One region of the Pseudoglutamicibacter cumminsii genome, then DNA from elsewhere that is predicted to be linked to it. Evidence: riboswitches for the same ligand, from Rfam matches in the RefSeq annotation. Region 1 holds a riboswitch; the other holds the start of a gene.
The links. Region 1 has a riboswitch for S-adenosylmethionine ahead of acs (acetate--CoA ligase). Riboswitches for the same ligand answer to the same signal wherever they lie in the genome.
Positions count from the first base shown of each region.

Region 1 (7,150 bases):
TGCTCAGGGCAGTTATTTCTGCGGACGAAAGGGCTATGGCGACGTGGAATTTGCACGGCCAGAAGTTTTCTTGACCGTCGATATCATCGCGCTTGTCATCAACGGGATCATGGGCGGGGTGATTGCTCGGCGACTGAACTTTGACCCCGTCGGTTTCGTCGTCATGGCGATCGTCACCGCGCTCGGCGGCGGCATTGTCCGCGACCTCATGATCGACCAAGGCCCACCCGTCGCAACCACCAACCCGTGGTATCTGCCGGCCGCGATCCTAGGTGCGTTCATCGCGTTCCTCATGCCGCTCAACGGCAAGTGGACGACGCGCACACTCACTCTGCTGGACGGCCTCGCATTGGGTGCGTGGTCGGCCACCGGAACCCTCAAAGCGCTCTCCGCCGGCTTGGATTGGTTACCGTCGCTTTTGATGGGCGTCATGACGGCGGTGGGTGGCGGCATGATCCGCGACTTCATGGTCGGTCAGGTCCCGACCGTGTTCAGGCGCTCCCCGCTGTACGCGACGGCCTCGCTGTTCGGTTCGGTACAGATGCTGCTGTTTTTCTACCTCAAGCTCTCCGACTGGGGCATGTTCGTTGCGATGTTCAGCGTCGGAATCCTGGTGATTCTGGCCCAGAAGTACAACCTATACTTGCCGGGCCCCACGGAAATCCGCTTGCCTCGCCGCCGCATCCCGTCCATCTTGCGGCGTGAGGCCCGCAGCGCGAACCCGTCCACGGGCGCGATCCCGGTGATCGATGCGGCGGCTGGCTCCCGTACGGACGGCACCACAGACTCAGCTTCCGATGCGGTGGCCACTCATGGGGAAGCCGGCGGCTCGGTCACTCAGAACCAACGTCTGAGTCAGCAGCGAATTGAGCACCAGCACCGCATCCATAAACGGCGGGTCCAACAAACACAATCCAAGCGAGCACAAGCAAGGCAAGCTTCCGCATCCAGCCGCGCAGCCACCGGACATCTCACATCGGCGATGCCTAAATGGCGCCTCAAGCAAGCACGTAACAACCGCTGAAGCGCGAGAGCCGTTAACGACGCAACCACCGCATCGGGCACTTTCGCTACCTTGCGAACGTGCCCATGTTGAGCAACATGACACACACGCCCACCTGATTTGCGTGAGGCCGCCTTCGTCACCCACTATGGACACCACAACCATCCAGAGCGGCTGAGAGATCTGGCTCTACGACGCCGCAGCAACCACCCCGGTTACGACGGGCATGGTGCTCACGCCAGGATCGATGGAGTGACAAAGCATGACATTGACGTCAACACCCGCGCATCAAGCCGCCTCCGCACAGGACGCATCACAGGACACAGCACAGCTCGACGCCAGGCAGCTCAGCGCCGAAGAACATCAGGCGTACTGGGCGGAACAGGCCGCCCAGCTCACCTGGGAGACCCCTTGGGACACCGTGCACACGCTGACCCCTCCCAACCCTGAAACTCAGGAAGGGCTCCAGCAAACTTGGTTCGCGGGAGGCACCCTCAACGCCGCCGTCAACTGCGCAGACCGCCACGTAGCGGCAGGCAATGGGGACAAGGTCGCGCTCTACTTCGAAGGCGAGCCCGGCGACCGCCGCACCGTGACCTACCGCGAACTCACCGAGGAAGTCTCGCAAGCCGCCCACGCGCTCACGGAACTCGGCATCGGCCGCGGCGACCGCGTCGTGGTCTATCTTCCGGTGCTCGTCGAGACCATCGTCATCACGCTTGCTTGCGCACGCATCGGGGCTGTGCATTCGCTCGTTTTCGGTGGCTTCAGCGCGGAAGCACTGCGCTTCCGCATCGAAGACACCCGCGCCAAACTGCTCGTCACGAGCGACGGCCAGTACCGCCGCGGCAAAGCCGTGCCCGTCAAAGACATCGCGGACGAAGCCGCGTCCGGCGACAATCAGCTTGAGCACGTGCTCGTGATCGACCGCACCGGCCACCGCGACATCCCGTGGACCGAAGGGCGCGACATCTGGTGGGACCAGATCGTTCCGCGCCAGCCGCGCGAGCACACAGCGGAAGCGTTCGATGCGGAAAACCCGATGTTCATCATGTACACCTCTGGAACCACAGGGAAACCGAAAGGCCTTGTGCACACGACGGGCGGCTACCTCACCGGAGCAGTAGCCACCTACAACCAGATCTTCGCCCACCCGGCCCCAGAGCAACGCGCGGGCGACGTGCACTGGTGCACCGCAGACCTCGCGTGGGTCACCGCCCACACCTACGAAATCTACGGACCATTGGGGGCCGGCGCGACGCAGGTTATCTACGAAGGCGTACCGAACGCACCACACCCTGGCCGGCACTTCGAAGTCATCCAACGCTACGGCGTGACCTCCTACTACACCGCACCAACCCTCGTACGATCGCTCATGGGCTGGTTCCCAGACGGCATCCCGGCCGAATACGACCTCTCGAGCATCCGCCTCGGCGGAACGGTGGGTGAAGCCGTCAACCCAGAGGCCGCCCGCTGGCTGCGCCAACAGATCGGCCGCGACACCTACCAGCCAGCCAACCCCGAAACCGGGGAGCCTGAGCGCGGCATCAGCATGGTCGACACGTGGTGGCAATCAGAAACCGGCTCCACCATCCTCACACCGCGGCCTGACGCAACCACCGTTAAGCCCGGCAGCGTAGGACGTGACATGCCAGGAGTCGCAACCGTGGTCGTCGACGACCAAGGCAACCCAACCCCGGCCGGAACCCAAGGCAACATCGTGCTCACCCAGTTCCCGCCATCCATGGCGCGCACCGTGTGGGGCAATCCGAAACGCTGGTACACCTCCTACTGGAAGGCCTACGCCGAATACGGTTGGTTCACCGCAGGCGACGGCGCGAAAATCGATGCCGACGGCGACACCTGGATTCTCGGACGCACCGACGACGTCATCAACATCTCGGGTCACCGCCTCTCGACCATCGAAATCGAGTCCGCACTCGTGACCGACCCCGGCGTCGTGGAGGCCGGCGTGTGCCCCGTACCGGACGCGAAGACCGGCCACGCGGCCAACGCATTCGTTGTCCCGGCGGATCAGAGCTTGCTCGGCGAGTCCGCCGACAAGGACGCTGTCGCGGAGTTCACGCAACGGTTGCGCGACACCGTAACCAAGGGGATCGGCCCCATCGCCAAGCCGGCCCGCATCATCCTTGTGCCCGACGTACCGAAAACCCGTTCCGGCAAGATCATGCGACGCATCCTGACCCAGGCGTGCACCGGCGAACAGCTCGGCGACACCACGAGCCTGCGGAACGAAGAATGCATCCCGGACGTCCTGGAAGCCGCCCGGAGCTAGCTGGCGGTGCGGGCATACACGGCACTCGCGCGAGCACATCCCACACCCGAGAAAATGCGCGATTTAAGCTGATTTGAGATCAGTTCGTCCAAACTTCGATGGGCGGACTGCAGGACCCCCAATGTGAATGTGCATTGCGTCACTGATCGGCCTAGTCTCGATGCATGCGTTCTAGCAGAGACACGTCGTCAGAAACCGACGCTTCACCTCAGGCCGGGCTGCAGGCTGAGCAGGCCGGGCAGCAGGCTGAGCAGGCCGGGCAGCAGGCTGAACAGACATCCCTCTCCAAAGGCCTGACCGGGCGCCACATCCAGTTCATGGCGCTCGGTTCCGCGATCGGAACCGGGCTGTTCTATGGGTCAGCGGACGCTATCAAGGCCGCTGGCCCCATCGTTCTGCTCGCCTACATCGTGGCAGGTGCCGCGGTGTTCATCGTGATGCGCGCCTTGGGTGAGATGGCGGTGCGCAACCCCGTCGCCGGCGCGTTTTCTGACTACGCGACCCGGTACCTCGGACGCTATCTGGGGTTCACGACCGGCTGGACGTACGTGTTCTGCATGCTCGTCGTCTCCATCGCGGACGTTACCGCGGTGTCCGTCTATATGGGGTTGTGGTTCCCTAACGCGCCTCAATGGATCTGGGCTGCGGCGGTCGTGTTGCTGATCGCGGGCATCAACACCCGGCACGTCAAGGTGTTCGGTGAGATGGAGTTCTGGATGTCGATCATCAAGGTCGGCGCCGTTATCGCGATGATCCTCGGCGGCATCGCGATCCTGATCTTCGGCATGAGCGTGCCGGGCGAGGCCACCCCGGGCCTTCATAACCTCTTCGATCACGGCGGCTTGGCACCTAACGGCGTGATGGGTATTTTGGCGTGCCTCACGATGGTCGTGTTCAGTTTCGGTGGCATTGAGACCATCGCCGTGACCGCGGGTGAAGCCAATGATCCGCACACCGCGATCCCACGCGCCGTGAACTCTGTTCCGATCCGTATCCTGCTGTTCTATGTTCTCGCTTTGGGCGTCATCATGACGCTGGTTCCGTGGAACCACATGAGCTCGGACACTTCACCTTTCGTGCAGATTTTCGCGGCGCTGGGCATTCCGGCGGCTCAGCACATCTTGAACGTTGTGGTGCTCACGGCCGCGATCTCCGCGATCAACGCGAACTCGTATGGTGCCGGCCGTATGTTGTTCGGTATGGCTCACTTGGGGCAATCGCCACGAGCGTTCACACGGACCACGGGTAAGGGCGTTCCGTGGGCTGCGGCGCTGCTCATGATGGGCGCACTGACCGTAGGCGTGGTTTTGAACTTCCTCATGCCGGAGTCGGCTTTCGCTGTCGTCGCTTCGGTTGGTGCGTTCGCGATCACGTGGCTGTGGTGCATGGTTCTGCTGTCCCACACCGCGATGCGCATCAAACTGCGCCGCGAGGGCGTCCCTAAGAAGGACCTTGAGTTCCCGGTTCCGTTGTGGCCGATCACCCCGATCTTCGCGGGCTCGTTCTTGGTTCTGGTGATCGGTTTGATGGCGTGGTTCCCAGGTACGCGGGTCTCGCTCATCGCGGGCGCTGTGTGGATTGCGTTGATTTCGGCGATATATGTTGTCACAACGTGGGTTAAGAAGCGCCAGACTCAGTAGCGTGAGGTCATGGCTCCTATTTTCCCTGCACAGATCCCTACCGCCGCTGGTCAGAAGATCGGCCCGGACCTCGCTCGTTCGTGGCTTTTGACGAACGCTGCGCACCCTGATCGCTTCGCTGAGGCTGAAGAATCCGCCGCCGATGTGGTGGTTTTGGACATCGAAGACGCCGTCGCTCCCAAGGATAAGGCTGCCGCCCGTGAAGCCGCGGTCGAATGGCTGACGACGGGCCACACGGCTTGGGTGCGCATGAACGGCTATGCGACCAAGTACTGGGAAGGCGATGTTGAGGCTCTAACTCGCACGCTGCCGGCCGCCGTGGGCGGCCCTGTGGCTGAGGGCGGCCTGGCGGGCGTGATCCTTGCGATGGTTGAGTCGACCGACCATGTCAACGAGACCGCACGTCGGCTCCCGGGGATCCCTGTGGTTGCTTTGGTTGAGACGGCGCGTGGCTTGCAGCGTATTGATTCGATCGCCGCGGCGAAGGGCACGTATCGTTTGGCGTTCGGGATCGGTGATTTCCGGCGCGATACCGGTATGGGTGACGGCCCGATGGCGCTCGCTTATGCGCGTTCGCAGTTCACGATCGCGTCCCGAGCGACCGGCCTTCCGGGCCCGATCGACGGCCCAACCGTGGGCACGACGGGTCTCAAGCTCGCAGAAGCCGCCGCGGTCACGACTGATTTCGGCATGACCGGCAAGCTGTGCCTGGTTCCGGAGCAGACCGCGACCATCAACGAGGGCCTCTCTCCTTCCGGCGAGGACGTTGCGTGGGCGCACGAGTTCCTCGCGGAATTCGAGGAAGACGGGGGCGAGATCCGCAACGGCTCCGACCTTCCGCGTCTTTCCCGCGCGAACAAGATCCTGGAGCTTGCGAAGGCCTACAACGTGCACTGGCGGAAGGCATCCGATCCGGCCCCTGCCCCATCGGATACCTACCACTACTAGATGTTCGCGTCCGCGGCTCATCAGGGCCGTGGACCCGCACGTCGCGGGCTGGTCGTTACTCCGGCCAGGTCGTTGCTGCGTCGTGTAGTTACTGCGCGACGGGCCCGCGGCGTAGCGCGAGCTCCGCGAACAGCCGTACTCCGCGCCCGAGCACGCGGTCATCAAAGATCGCGTGAGGCGAGTGGTTGCCCGGCACCGTAGTGGGGTCTTCGCCTTGGGTCACGGCGCCCAGGAAAATGTAGGCGCCCGGTACACGCTCGAGCACCTCGGAAAAGTCTTCCGATCCGGCTTCGGTGCGTGGAAGATCCCGATAAGCGTGCTCTCCGAACAGCTCGCGCGCGGTCTCCGCGACGTAATCGACATGTTCGGCGGAGTTCACCGTCACCGGGAAGTCGCATTCGACGCTGTAGCTTGCGCTCATACCGTGCGCTTCCGCGATGCCTTCCGCGACGCGTTTGACCGCCGGCACGAGCTTTTCGCGGGAAGCCGGGCTAAAGGAACGCAGCGTGACTTCGATAGTTGCGGTGGACGGGATAATGTTCGCCGCTGAACCCGCCTTGATCGATCCAACCGTCACGACGACGGGGTCGAACGGGTCGAACTGGCGGGTCACCATGGTCTGCAAGCCGAGGACGATCTCTGCCGCGACAGGCACCGGGTCTGCGGCTTGGTGTGGGGCGGATCCGTGGCCGCCTTTGCCGTGGACCGTGATGACGAGGTCGTCGCATCCGGACTGGATGGTCCCCGGCTTGGAGACGAACGTTCCATGCGCGTAGCGGTCGGCGTACACGTGGATCGCGTACGCTTCATCGACTGGCTGGCCAGCGGCTTCGAGCAGGCCCTCCTCGATCATGATTTTGGCGCCGCCAGCGGTTTCTTCGGCCGGCTGGAACATGCCCACCACATCGGCGGTGAGTTCTTCGCGGCGCTGCGCAAGGTACAGCAGGGCACCCACGAGGCCAGCGGTGTGCATGTCGTGGCCGCACGCGTGCATCTTCCCGGCTTCGGTCGGCGAATATTCGAGCCCGGTTTCTTCCGTTACCGGCAACGCGTCCATGTCACCGCGAAGCAGGACCACAGGGCGGCGGGTGCCTTCAGGCAGCGGCGCGGCGCCGCGCAGGACCGCCGTCACGGAGGATTGCGCTTCCCCCGTGTGCAGCTCGATCCCTTCGGTTCCTTCGAGCGCATCCAGAACCGCCGCTTGGGTCACTGGCAGGTGCCGGTCCAGCTCCGGATTCGCGTGCAAATAGCGGCGCAACCTCA
Region 1 covers NZ_JAFBCO010000001.1:1,112,862-1,120,011, reverse strand. The annotation lists gene JOD50_RS05175 (TRIC cation channel family protein) at 44-1,024, shown strand; SAM riboswitch class I at 1,162-1,257, shown strand; gene acs (acetate--CoA ligase) at 1,266-3,299, shown strand; gene JOD50_RS05165 (amino acid permease) at 3,464-4,939, shown strand; gene JOD50_RS05160 (HpcH/HpaI aldolase/citrate lyase family protein) at 4,949-5,887, shown strand; gene JOD50_RS05155 (M20 metallopeptidase family protein) at 5,976-7,150, opposite strand, start outside.

Region 2 (13,629 bases), 320 kb from region 1:
ACGCACCCACGCCGCCGCACCCGCACACATCACCCCCGAAATCACCACCGCAGACCTCACCGAAACCGCCCTCACCCTCGCCGCATGGGGAGCACCCCGCGGCCACAACCTCCGCTGGATCAACCCGCCACCCGCCACCGCCCTCAACGACGCCGAAAAAACACTCCACGCCCTCAACGCGATCGACAGCGAAGGCCGGATCACCGACCACGGGCGAACCCTCTCCGCGATCCCGCTCAACCCACGCTGGGCACACGCACTCACACACAACGCGGCGCGTTACGGGGCGGAGGATGTCGCGACAGTGATCGCCGTCGCAACCGGCGAACAACGCATCCCCGGAGCCAACCTCCCCGACGCGATACGCCACCAACAACGCAACCCCCACCGCCCAACCCAACGCGAAACACAACGCCTCACCCGGCTCGCACACCAACACGCGGCTGAGGGTGAAGCTCTGGGCGGGGGCGATGCGGCTGCGGGCGAGAACATGAGCGCCGCCGAGCTCGCCGGCATCGTCACCGCCACGGCCTGGCCTGACCGGATCGCGAAACACATGGGGGAGGGGATCTACCTCCTCGCCTCCGGAACGCGAGCCGCACTCCCACCAGACGCCACACTCGGGCGCCCCGAATGGCTCGCCATCGCCGACGTCATCCGAGCACACGGCCACGCCGCCGCCGGAACCGGCGCCATCATCCGCGCCGCCGCACCACTCACCCCCGAGCAAGCCACCGACGCCGCCGGGAACCTCGCCGGAACCACAACCAGCATCACCATCACCCCCAACGGCACCATCAGCGCACGCTCCATCGAAGCGATCGGCGCCATCGAACTACGCGCAACCCCCACCAAACCCAACCCCGACCAAGCCGCGGAAGCGCTCGCCGAACACCTCACAACCCACGGCCTCAACGCCCTCACCTTCAACACCAACGCCACCGCACTACGCAACAGGCTCGCATTCCTCCACCACCACATCGGCGACCCATGGCCAGCGATGGACAGCCACCACCTCGCCGCGAACGTCACCGAATGGCTCGGCCCAGAACTCAACGACGTCGCCCACGGCGCAAGCCTCAAAACCATCGACCTCACCGACCCCCTCCGCCGGCTCCTCCCATGGCCAGAAGCCGCCCACCTCGACGAACTCGCACCCGCACGCATCACCCTCCCGTCCGGCAACACCGCCGCAATCAAGTACCCGGACGCGAGCGAATACGGGGATACAGATGAATCGAGCGGTGATGAAGTAAGCGGGAACGAGACACAGGCAGAGCCTCCACAACCCGTGGTCGCCGCGAAACTGCAAGAAACCTTCGGCTGGACCGAAACACCACGCCTCGCCGGCGGCCGCGCGCCCGTCCTTTTCCACCTGCTCTCACCAGCAGGCAGGCCACTCGCCGTCACATCAGACCTCCACTCCTTCTTCACCGGCCCATACGCCGACGTCCGAGCAGAAATGCGCGGCCGCTACCCCAAACACCCCTGGCCAGAAAACCCACTCACCGCCCAACCAACCCACCTCACCAACCGCAAACTCCGCGAAAAATAGCCCACCAACCGGCATCCGATAAACTTAAACGCTGGTACCCACACGCACCCAAAAGCCTCAAAAACAAGGGGAACGAACACACATGGTGGACAGCGCCAGCGCGAACAACAACAGCGCCAACAGCGCCCCCGCGCAAGCAACCACGGCAGACTACAAACGAGTCCTCGCCAAACCAATGCTCTACCGCGGAATCGTCAGCGCACTCTTCGCACTCGTCGGCGTCTTCTTCAACACCACCCCAACCGTCGGCGCCATCAGCGCAGCCTTCGCCATCCTCTTCCTCACAAGCGCCCTCTTCTACTGGCCCATCATGAGGCTCGCCCTAGCACCCAGCTACCGCACCGCCATCACATCCGCCGTACTCGCATGGGCCATCGCCGGGATCCTCGCCATCATCATGCGCGACCCAGCCGGCATGGCCATCGCCGTAGCGTTCGGCTACACCATCGGTGGCGCCTCAGAACTCTACGGCGGGCTCAAAAACCGCGAAACCGGCCGCCCAAGCAAAGACACCACCATCTCCGGCGCACTCGGTGTCATCGGCGGCATCATCATGATCTTCATGACCACCAGCGACCCCCACGGCATCTTCGGCATGGCCTCCATGATCACCGCCGTCATCGCAGCCCACCACCTCATCGCCAGCATCGGCTACATGCAAGACCAACGCCGCGCCAACTAAACTAGAGGCAAACAACACCAGAGCGTAGCGCACACACAGCCCGCGCAGACCACGCACAAAGGAGAATCAGTGGCCAACAAGCCATCCACGTCCGGATCGAAAAAGTTCGGCTGGAAGCAAAGCGTCAAACCAGCACTCGTGCTATCGCTGGTCTTCGGCGTCGTCGCCGGCGTCATCTCCGCAGTGGCCGGCGCAGGCGGAACCCGCAACGGTCTCAACTTCCAGCTCGGCGCGATCTTCTTCCTCGTCGCATTCGTAGCTGGCCTCCTGGTGATCTCCCTGCTCATGATGGTCGCCAAAGACAACCCAGAAGACCTCGGCAAAGGCTCCGGCGTGAACCGCTCATCCGAACTCACCGACGCCGAACTCGACGCCATCGAAGCCCGCGAACGCGCACAACGCGCACGCCAAAACCGCGAAAACCGCGGCTAACTCTCCTTGACCGCCGCGGCGCACCGTGGCCCGCGACCACGGTCCCCAGAACCAAACCCGCGGCTAATGCTCCTCGACGTAACGCGGCTTAGCTGAAACCAGCCCCGCAACCAACGTGATCACCGCAATACCCAGCAGGATCCACAACGACGCCGTCCACGAACCCGTCGCCTCACGCACCACACCCAAAACCGGCGGAACAGAGGCCGCAACCACATAACCAAACGTCTGCGCCATACCCGAAAGCCGCGCCGCCGACATCGGCGTCCGCGCCCGCGCCCCAAACAACGTCAACGCGACCGTAAACAACCCGCCCTGGGCCGTACCAAGCAACAACGCCCACAACAGCGCCAACTGCGGAGCCAACATCGTCCCCGCAAGCACCACAATCACCGTGGAAACCGCCACAGCAACAGTGGATCCCACCACGTCGCGCCTCATCAGCCAGCCCGCAACAAGCGAACCCACAATGCCAGACGCCTGAATCACCGCAATATGGAAACCGGCGCTCTCCTCAGAAATCCCCGACGACATCTCAATAGCCGGCCACCACGTCAAAACCGAATAAAACAGCGTCGACTGAAAACCCATAAACGCCGTAATCACCCACGCCAACGGGGACCGCAACAAACTCCGCGGACGCGCCGCCGCCGCTGGTGACGCCTCCGCCGGTGACGCAGCCGACGACACCGTAGAGACTTGGTTGCGGGCTAAGACCTGCTGACGCCGCACCACATGATCCGCGCGGACCTGCGGCGCGAACACCGCGACACCAATCAAACCGGCACCCAACGTCAAACCGAGAGCGCCCTGCCAGCCCCAACCTGGAAGACCAGCGATCGGGACAGCGACCGCCGCCGCAAGCGCTGCCATGAGCGACTGAAACGCCGAATACACGCCCGTCAACGTGCCCGCATGATCCGGGAAATCACGCTTAATCAGCGCCGGCAACAGCACGTTCATGATCGCGATCCCAACACCAATCAAAACGGTGCCAGCCCACAAACCGAACGAACCAACCCACGAACGCGAAATGATCCCCACGTTCACCGCGATCAAAGCGCCGAACAGGGAATGAGCCAACCCGAAACGCGCCGCAATCCGCGGCACGATCGGCGAGAACACCGCGAAACACAGCAACGGCAAAGAAATTAAAAACGACGCAGACGCCGCAGAAAGCCCCACATCTTCCCTAATGCGGGGGAGCAGCGGGCTCGCGCTGGTCATCGGCATCCGCAGATTCGTGGCGATCAGCAAAATACCTGCGATCGCCAAAGCCGGGCTCACAGCCCTCGCCGCAACCCCCGGATTCTCTACACCCGGCGTCTCAACAGCCGGCGTCGAACCTTCTGGACGCTTCTTCCCAGCACTATCCCGCATCGAATTACTCACCCTCGTAACGCTATCGCCCTTCCCGGGCCGCGCAAGCTGGCAACCGTCACAACTCGTCATCACAATCCGCGGCTGCAGGATTACGATGCGGCAGCAGGCACCACGGGGCGTCCCACGGCACCCACTCGCCGGCTATGCGCGGCCGGAAGGGAAACGCTTAGCTGTGAGCCTCCACCAAAGCGCCAGTGCGGAAGCGGGAACCACGATGCGAATCAGGCAACCAATCCTGCCCCGTCACCGCGGCACGCAACGTCACGGCCTCCGCGGCACCGGCATCGTCGCTTTCAGCGCCGGCGTCAGCCAACAGACCGCGCCGCCGTAGCTCGGGGCTTACGTATTCAACGAATCGTTCAAGATCAGCCGGCCGCACGCCACTACACACGTTGAAGCCATCCACGCCGGAGGCCGCTTGCCACGCCTCCAACTGATCGGCAACGCTCTCAGGGCCACCCACAATCACGGGGCCGCGGCCACCCAACGTAACGAACGCGGCGATGTCCCGCACGGTCCACTCCCGCGTCGTGTCGCCAGAGGTCACCGAACGCAGAGCAGACTGATTCGCGTCCGTCTCAACCTCCGCCAACGGAGCATCCGGATCCAGGCCGGCCAAGTCAACGCCGGTCCAGCCCGCGAACAGCGCTAGCGCACCCTCGACGTCCACATACTGCTGATAGGACTCAAAGCGGCGCTGCGCATCCTCGTCGTCCGCGCCGGTGACCACGGTGACCATCGCGAACGTGCGCACCGCATCGGCTGGCCGGCCCGCGGCCTCAAGCGCATCGTGCAAACGGTCAATATAACCGCGCACAACGCTCGGCTCCGAACCGATCATGAACACCGCCTCGGCATTCTCAGCGCCGAAACGCAAGCCCCGCGCCGAAGCACCCGCCTGGAACAAGAACGGCGTGCGCTGCGGCCCCGGATGCGTCAACAACGCACCATCAACCGAGAAGTATTCGCCCTTGTGCTCAGCCTTCCGGACACCCGCCGGGTCCACAAAGACACCCGCATCGGCATCCTTGAGCACCGAGCCCGGAGCGAAACTGCCCTCGAACAGCTTGTACATCACGTCCATGTACTCGTCCGCGCGGTCGTAACGCTCATCGTGCGGCAGTTGCCGCTCCAAACCGAGGTTGCGGGCAGCGGAATCCTGATACGACGTCACAATGTTCCAGCCAACCCGGCCACCCGTCAGATGGTCCAAGCTCGCAAACCGGCGCGCCAACAAAAACGGATCCTCATACGTGCAGGAAGCCGTCAACCCGAACCCCAACCGACGCGTCACCGCCGCCATCGCAGACACTGCAGCGAACGGATTCAACAACGGAACCTGCACGCCGCGCTCATGCGAAACCGCGTCGCTACCGCCATACACGTCATAGGTTCCCAACACATCCGCCAAAAACAGTGCCGTGAAACCGCCGCGATCCAACGTCTGAGCCAGGTCGGTCCAGTAGCTCAACTGATCAAAATCCGCCGCCCGAGACTCCGGATGCCGCCACAAACCCGGCGACTGATGCACCGGCGTGGCCATCTCAAACGCGTTAAGAAGCACGGGTCACCTCACCGATCGCGTTGAGGCCCTCCGGGACAGTCCCGTTGACCAGGTAGTCGCCGATGATCCGCTCACGGAACACAATCGGGTTGTGTGTTGCGACCGTCTGCGCGTTCCGCCAATGCCGGTCCAGGTTCTTCTCCCGCGACGTGTTCGAGGCCCCACCCGTGAGGAACAGGTCGGAGCAAATGCTGGTCACGATGCTCGGTACGGTCACGTGCGCGCGCTCAACAGCAAGCTCCGCTTCAGTCAGCAAGCGCTGCGCATCTGGATCTTGGAGCGAAAGCACACCTTCGGCAGCCTCGAGCCGCCGCGCGGCCTCAACCACCGTAGACTCCACTACGAAAGCCTGCGCCGAAAGCCGCCCCACAACCCCCAAAATCTGCGGGTCCTCAGAGTGCGGAACACCCAAACCGGTATTGAAGGAGCGGGTCCGCCGGCGCACGCCAGCCGCCGCATCGTTCACGACGTTGCGAGCAATACCCGCCAGCACCGCGAGCAAAACAATCTGGAACAGAGGCGCCTCAAACTGCGCCTCAGCGCTGCCGGGAACGCGGTTCAGAATGTGCTCGGGCGCAACACGCACATCGGTGAAACGCGTGGTTCCAGTACCAGTGAGGCTCTGACCGAAACCGTTCCAGTCATCCTCAAGCTCAACGCCCGGAGCCCGCGTGGAAACGACAGCGAACTGTCGACCCTCGGTCGGCGTTCCGTCCGCATCAGGCAACGTGGCCGAAACCCGCGTATGCGTCGCGTACGCCGTGCCGGTGCAGTAGTACTTAGCGCCGTTGAGCACCCCGGAGCCGTCCGCCTGCACGGCCAGCGTCGTGTTGAGCGTATTCAGCGCATTCCCGCTCACCTCGGTGGACGCGTTGCCTACAACATCGCCGGCAAGAACCTTCGCGTACCAGAACTCGCGGGTCTGCTCATCGTGGTACCGCAGCGTCTCCACGAAACCAGCGTGGGAACGGTACTGATGCGCGATGTTCGGGTCAGCCGCCGCCAGATCGATCAGCAGCTGCACCCAGTCGGAGAACGGAACGCCCGGGCCGCCGTACTCGGTAGGCACGCGCAGCACGGTGAAGCCGGCGCGGTTGAGTTCCGCGATCTCAACGAACGGCAGAACACGGTGCGTCTCACGCTCAGAAGCGCCGAGCGCGATGCGGTCAAAGATCGGCCCGAAATGCTCACGCAGTTCGTGAAGGCTAGGCGTGTGGCCGGCTTCCCACGGGGTGACCGGCGCGTCCTGCGTGGTGACGTAACGCAGACCTTCAGCGAAGCTCAAGTCGGCGGAGGAAACAGCGGTGCTGGCTTCCGCATCGGCGGTGATCTCAGCGCCAGCTGCAGGGTGGACAGGGGTGTGCGTGGACAACGATGACACAGTTATTCCTTTCCATCGTTCCTGGCGGGAGCACCGTGCATAAACCGGTTGCTGCGACGTCAACGAGCCAGGTCTCTCAGTCGCTCTGGATGGGTTACAAGCATCATTTCTATACGTGCCGGCAGGGTGCTGTCAACAGCCTGCCGGGCGGCGCACGTCACAAAACGTCAACAAGAAACGCCCCTGCAGTGTTGTCTTAGGTGGTGCCTGCTTAGATGCAGGCGCCCTAGGTGGAGGTGATGCAGGGGCGTTTCGTGAGGCTTTAGCTGGAATCAGAAGGCGGGGCTCAGGAAGCAGAGATTAGAAGGCGACTTTCTCCAGCAATCGGCTCAATTCCTGCCGTTCGCTGGCGCTGAGCGCGGCGAGCACCACGTCGTCGGAGGCCATGGTCAGCGCGTGTGCCCGCCGGTAGGCGTCCTGCCCCTGCGGTGTGGCGACGACGATCCGGGAGCGACGGTCGCGGGGATCCACCTGGCGCTCGACCCAGCCTCGCTTCTCCAGGAAGTCCACCAGGTTCACGATCTGGCTCGGGTCCAAGCTCAGGAAGTCGCCGAGCTCGCGCTGCGACGGGTTCACGTCCGAGGCGGCCAGGGCCAACACGGAGTACTGGCGGACTTTCAGCCCCATCACCTCTTGCAGGACGCGGTTGGCGTGGCTGTGGCCGATGCTGCGCAGCCGGGCCGCCAAGAACTGGACTTGGCCGGCGAGTTCCGACGACGTGAACTCCGCCATGCGCTCGGCCGCAAGCGCGGTGGAGGGGGCGGGGAAGCGCTGGGCGGCCTCGGCCGGGCTGCTTGTGGCTCCGGAGGTGTCCTTTGTGGTCGTCATGTGCTTGCTTCCTTGGTCCGTGTGCTTGAGGACGCGATCCAGCTGATCTTGTCTCTGTACTTGCCCTAGAGGGGGCAAATCCTCTGCAGAGGATCGTACTCGAAAAAGCACTCTTCGAAAAATAATTGACATTCTCAATTATATGTACTGTCATGGTTCTTGTGTGGTGAACGCCACATCAGGACACAACCGACATCTAGAACGTCATCCCGAAGGAGAACCCCATGTCCCTCGACGGTAAGGTCGCCATCGTCACCGGCTCGGGCGCAGGCCTGGGCCTCGCCTACGCCCAGGAGCTCGCCCGCCAGGGAGCCTCCGTGGTTATCAACGACGTCAACCAGGAGACCGCGGACGCCGCTGTCGCCTCGATCACCGAAGCCGGCGGCAAGGCCGTCGCCGCCGTGGTCCCGGTCGGCACCAGCGAAGCTGCAGACCAGCTGTTCAAGACCGCCGTAGATACCTTCGGGGGCCTGGACATCCTGGTGAACAACGCCGGCATCCTGCGGGACAAGTCGTTGCTGAAGATGTCCGACGAGGACTTCGACCTCGTCATCGGCGTCCACCTCAAGGGAACCTTCACCTGCGTCCGCGCCGCTTACGCATACTTCAAGGAGAACGGCGTGGCCGGCCGCATCGTCTGCATCGGCTCGCCAACCGGCCAGCGAGGCAACTTCGGCCAGACCAACTACGCCGCAGCCAAGGCGGGCATCGTCGGTATGGTCCGCACGTGGGCCCTCGAGATGAAGCGCGCCGGAGTGATGGTCAACGCCGTCATCCCAGTGGCCGCCACCGCGATGACCAAGACCGTTCCTTTCTTCCAGAAGGCCGTCGAAGCTGACGAGCGCGGCGAGGCTATGCCGTCCTTCTTCCGCCATGACCTCGGCTTCGGAACCGCCGACGACGTCGCCGGCCTGATCGCCTTCCTTTCCTCCCCGGAGGCCGACGGCATCACCGGCCAGGCCATCGGCGTCGGCGGAGATCGCCTGCAGGTCTGGTCCCACCCTGAGCCAGTGGCCACCGAGTACCACGAGGGCGGCTGGGACTACGCCACCATGCAGACCCAGGGCGCCGAGCTGGTCAAGGGCAACCTCCAGGAGGTCGGCGAGAAGATGCCTCCGCTGCCTGCTGAGCTCGAGCCTGAACAGAAGAACTAAGGACAAGCACCATGACCGGAACCCAGGACACGGCTCCGCAGGGGGCTGAGCACGGCAACGACAGCGGCGCCCCCGCCTCAACCCCTGCTCCCGGCCGCGCCCCAGTCCGCTACGAGCTGGGCGTGGACGCCTCGGCCATCGAGGCCATGGACATGCACGTCCACCTCGAGGTGGACTCGTGCGGCCACAAGGCGCTGCCGGAAGACTTCTTCGAAGCCTCCGCGAAGTACTTCAAGTCCGCTGAGCGAACCCCGAGCGTCGACACCATCGCGGAGACCTACCGCCAACGCCGGATGGCCGCCGTCGTCTTCACCGTGGACGCGCGCACCCAGTTCGGCCACAAACCGAACTCGATCGACGACCTCGTGGCCGGCTGCGCCCGGAACAACGACGTCCTCATCCCGTTTGGCTCCGTGGATCCCCGCACCGGGGCGGACGCGTTGGCCGGGGCCACCCGCCAGGCCGAGCAGCTCGGAGTGCGCGGCTTCAAGTTCCACCCGTCCGTGCAGGGCTTCGACCCCTCGGACCGCGAGTACTATCCGCTCTGGGAGCGGCTCCAGGAACTGGGGCTGCCGATTGTCTCCCACACCGGGCAGAACGGCATGGGCGCTGGCCTGCCCGGCGGGCGCGGCATCAAGCTGAAGTACTCCAACCCGTTGCTGCTGGACGACGTCGCCGCCGACTTCCCTGACCTGCAGATCATCATGGCCCACCCGTCGGTGCCCTGGCAGGACGAGGCGAACTCGATCGCGACCCACAAGGCCAACGTGCACATCGACCTCTCCGGCTGGTCCCCGAAGTACTTCCCGGAGTCCCTGGTCCGCCAGTCGAATAACGTACTGGCTCGCAAGGTGCTCTTCGGAACCGACTTCCCGCTGATCACCCCGGACAAGTGGCTGGCCGCCTTCGCGGAGCTGCCGCTCAAGGACGAGGTCCGGCCTTGGATCCTCAAGGACAACGCGGTGCGCCTGCTGGGCCTGGACCGCGGGTCCGCGACCGAGACGAAGGGGGCCTGAGATGGCTGAAGCAGTGACCGGAAGCATCATCCCATCCGACTTCTACGGCTACGCCGAGCGGCTGACCGAAGCCGAGCGTGCCGTCATCCTGGACCTCCGGGAACGGCTCGAAACCACGGTGAAGCCGCTGGTCAACCCGGCCTGGGACGCTGCGGAGCTTCCCCAGGAGCTGGTGGACGCCGTCCGTGCGTTGCCGCTGATGGACCCGCCAGCCCTCAAGGAAGCCGGAGAGCCCATCCGTAGGATCCTCACCGGGTTCCGCAACTTCGAGCTGGCCCGCTGCGACATCAACGTCGGCACCCTCTACAACGCGCACGCCGGCCTGTTCCGCACGGCCTGCACCCTGGGCGGCGGGGAACAGCAGGCGAAGGAGCTGGACGCGAAGATCCTCGACTACTCGTTGACTGGCGTGTTCGGGCTGACCGAGCCGGACCACGGCTCCGATGTGGCCGGCGGGCTCGCCACGACCGCGACCCATGACCCGGAGACGGACACCTGGGTGATCGATGGCGCCAAGCGCTGGGTTGGCGGCGCGACCATCTCGGACGTCGTCGCGACCTTCGCCCGTGACACCGCCGATGGCCAGGTCAAGTGCTTCCTGGTTCCGCGGGACGCCGATGGGGTGAGCATGTCGATCATCCCGAACAAGGCTTCCCTGCGCATTATGCAGAACGCCCACATCGAGTACCGCGGGGTGCGCGTGCCCGCCACCGCCCGGCTCGAGGGGATCAACTCCTTCAAGGACGTGGCCCGTTGCTTGCGGGCCATGCGCTCGGACGTGGCCTGGATGGCCGTGGGCGCCACCGCGGGCGCCTATGAGGCCGCGCTACGTTACGTCCGCGAACGGCAGCAGTTCGGCCGTCCGCTGGCCGGATTCCAGCTCATCCAGGAGAAACTGGCCATCATGCTCGGCAACCTGACCTCCTCCTTGGGCCTGATGGTCCAGCTCACGGAACAAGAGGAGCAGGGGATCTACAAGGACGAGAACTCCGCCCTAGCCAAGATGATGACCTCCCTGCGTCTACGCGAGACCGTGGCCCTGGCCCGTGAGGTCTGCGGCGGCAACGGCATCACCCTGGACACCGACGTGGCCCGCTTCCACGCGGACGCCGAGGCCGTCTACTCCTACGAAGGCACCCACGAGATCAACGCACTGATCGTGGGCCGCGCCGTAACTGGCGTCAGTGCCTTCGTCTGACCAGCCGGGCCGGCAACACGCTGGCCCACAGACCTAACTACACCTTCCACCCCTTCCCTGAGAGGACCGCAACATGACTGAGACCACCGCACGCACCGTCGTCGACTTCGACGCCGTCAAGACCATGGCAGGCACCGAGCTGGGAGCCACCGAGTGGCGCGAGATCACCCAGGACATGGTGAACACCTTCGCTGACGCGACCGATGACCACCAGTGGATCCACGTGGATCCGGAACGCGCCAAGGACGGCCCTTTCGGCGCCCCGATCGCCCACGGCTTCCTCACCTTGTCCCTGATCATCCCGTTCTGGGGCGAGCTGTTCGACGTTTCCGACGTCAAGACCAAGGTCAACTACGGCCTGGACAAGGTCCGCTTCACCTCCCCGGTCAAGGTTGGCTCGCGCGTCCGCGCGGTCATGAAGCTCGCCGACGTCCAGGAGGTCAAGGGCGACGGCCTGCACCTCGTCGTCGAGGCCACCTTCGAGATCGAGGGTGAGGAGCGCCCGGCCGTCGTGGCCGTCTTCCTCGCCCGCTTCTACCGCTGATCTCTACCGCTGATCAGCGTCGTGTCGTGAGGTCGGCCGCCAGAGTGGCGGCCGACCTCCGGCATCTTCGAAAGGCCCCGTTCCCACTATGTGGGGAGCGGGGCCTTTGCCGTGCGTGCCGCCGTGGACAGCGCGTCGGGGCTCGGAGGTCGGGCAGAACCACTTGTTGCAGCCCCTCTTTCTCCTGATATGTGGTGTATAGGCCCCTGATGTGGTTGTACAGGGCCGGTGGTGCTCTGATCTCACCGGGCGTCATCGCATGGACAGCGTCGGGAGGGAACCTGCCTCTGCGCCGGCGACGTCCCACACATCCCAGGCTCCGATGGCGAACATGTGTGGCCACCTGCTCATCAATGATGACGGTCGACTCGTGCTGCCCAACTCCACTGCTGCCTTGAGGGCTGTCTGAACTGCTGGCTGGAGGGCTGTCTGGGTAGATCCCCGGATGTGGAAGGCAGAGAACGCGGAAAGGCCGCGGTGGGCATTTGCCCACCGCGGCCTTGTGACTTTTCCGCTGTAGTTAGTGCTCGTGGATCAGCAGGTCATGATCCTTCGATTCCCGGGTCAGGAGGATCGCGATGGTGGAGACGGCTGCGATCGCACCGATGAACATGATGACCGGCAGTGTGCTTTCTCCGCCACCGGGCCCGGCGTAGAGCGACGCAACGATCGTTGGGGTGAAGCCGGCACCCAGCAGGGTGGCCAGCTGGTAGCCCAGGGAAGCGCCGGTGTAGCGGGACTCGGTGCCGAACTGTTCCGCGATGAATGCCGCCAGTGGCCCGTAGATCATGCCGTGCAAGGCGAGGGCGATGGTGAACGCTGCGAGGATGACGAGCCAGCTGTCGGAACGAAGCATCGGGAACATCGGGAACAAGAACGCGACGTAGAGCACGAGCCCTGCGATCATCACCGGACGGCGGCCCAGTGCGTCAGAGAGCCGGCCGGAGCCGACGACCATGAAGATGGAGATGACCGAGGCCCACGCAAAGGCGTAGAGGACGTCGGAACGGGCCGTTCCTCCGGCCGCGGAGTAGCCGACGGCGAATGTCGGGAGCAGCACCTGGAGGGCGAAGCCGGCGGCGCCGGCGAACATCGTCAACAAGAGCGCCTTCGGGCGGCGAAGCACTGAGATCAACGGCACCTTTGGCTTTTTCTTGTCCTCAGCCTCAGCCTTGATCATGGCGGCCTGGAAGACCGGGGACTCAGAGACCTTAGAGCGGATGATGAGGCCTACGATCAGCAGCAGGAAGGAGACGAGGAACGGGATGCGCCAGCCCCAGGAGAGGAACTGCTCCTCGGAGAGCAGGGCTGAGACGGCGCCCATCATGAAGGTGCCCAACGCGGCGCCGGATGGAGCGCCGGCATTCGTGAAGGATGCGGCGAATCCACGCTTCTTCGTTTCGGAGTGCTCGAGAGCCATCAGAGCGGCGCCGCCCCACTCACCACCGACCGCGATGCCCTGGAAGATACGCATGATCACCAGGAGCACCACGCCCCAGATGCCGATCATCTCTGCGGAAGGGATCAGGCCGATCGCGGTGGACGCCAGGCCCATGAGGAGCATGGAGAGCACCAGCATCTTCTTGCGGCCGAGCCGGTCGCCGAAGTGGCCGAAGAGCGCCCCGCCCAGCGGGCGGGCGACGTAGCCGGCCGCGAAGGTGCCGAAGGCGGCGATGGATCCAGCCAGAGGGTCCGAAGCCGGGAAGAAAACGTGTGGGAACACGACTGCGGCCGCGGTGGCGTATAGCAGGAAGTCATAGAACTCGATGGTCGAGCCCAGGTAGCTGGAGAGGATGACCTTGCGGGACTCTCGGCGGCGCTCCTCGGGGGAGATGTTCAGCAAGGCATCTACGGTGTCTTGCTTCTCTCCGGCGGATGTGGCCGTGCCGTCG
Region 2 covers NZ_JAFBCO010000001.1:786,771-800,399, reverse strand. The annotation lists gene hrpB (ATP-dependent helicase HrpB) at 1-1,555, shown strand, start outside; gene JOD50_RS03655 (DUF308 domain-containing protein) at 1,638-2,237, shown strand; gene JOD50_RS03650 (hypothetical protein) at 2,307-2,669, shown strand; gene JOD50_RS03645 (MFS transporter) at 2,733-4,061, opposite strand; gene JOD50_RS03640 (LLM class flavin-dependent oxidoreductase) at 4,219-5,616, opposite strand; gene JOD50_RS03635 (acyl-CoA dehydrogenase family protein) at 5,606-6,997, opposite strand; SAM riboswitch class I at 7,007-7,093, opposite strand; gene JOD50_RS03630 (MarR family winged helix-turn-helix transcriptional regulator) at 7,298-7,825, opposite strand; gene JOD50_RS03625 (SDR family NAD(P)-dependent oxidoreductase) at 8,050-8,979, shown strand; gene JOD50_RS03620 (amidohydrolase family protein) at 9,126-9,995, shown strand; gene JOD50_RS03615 (acyl-CoA dehydrogenase family protein) at 9,997-11,193, shown strand; gene JOD50_RS03610 (MaoC family dehydratase) at 11,267-11,737, shown strand; gene JOD50_RS03605 (MFS transporter) at 12,258-13,629, opposite strand, start outside.
Region 2: another riboswitch for S-adenosylmethionine. It lies ahead of JOD50_RS03635 (acyl-CoA dehydrogenase family protein); the one in region 1 lies ahead of acs (acetate--CoA ligase).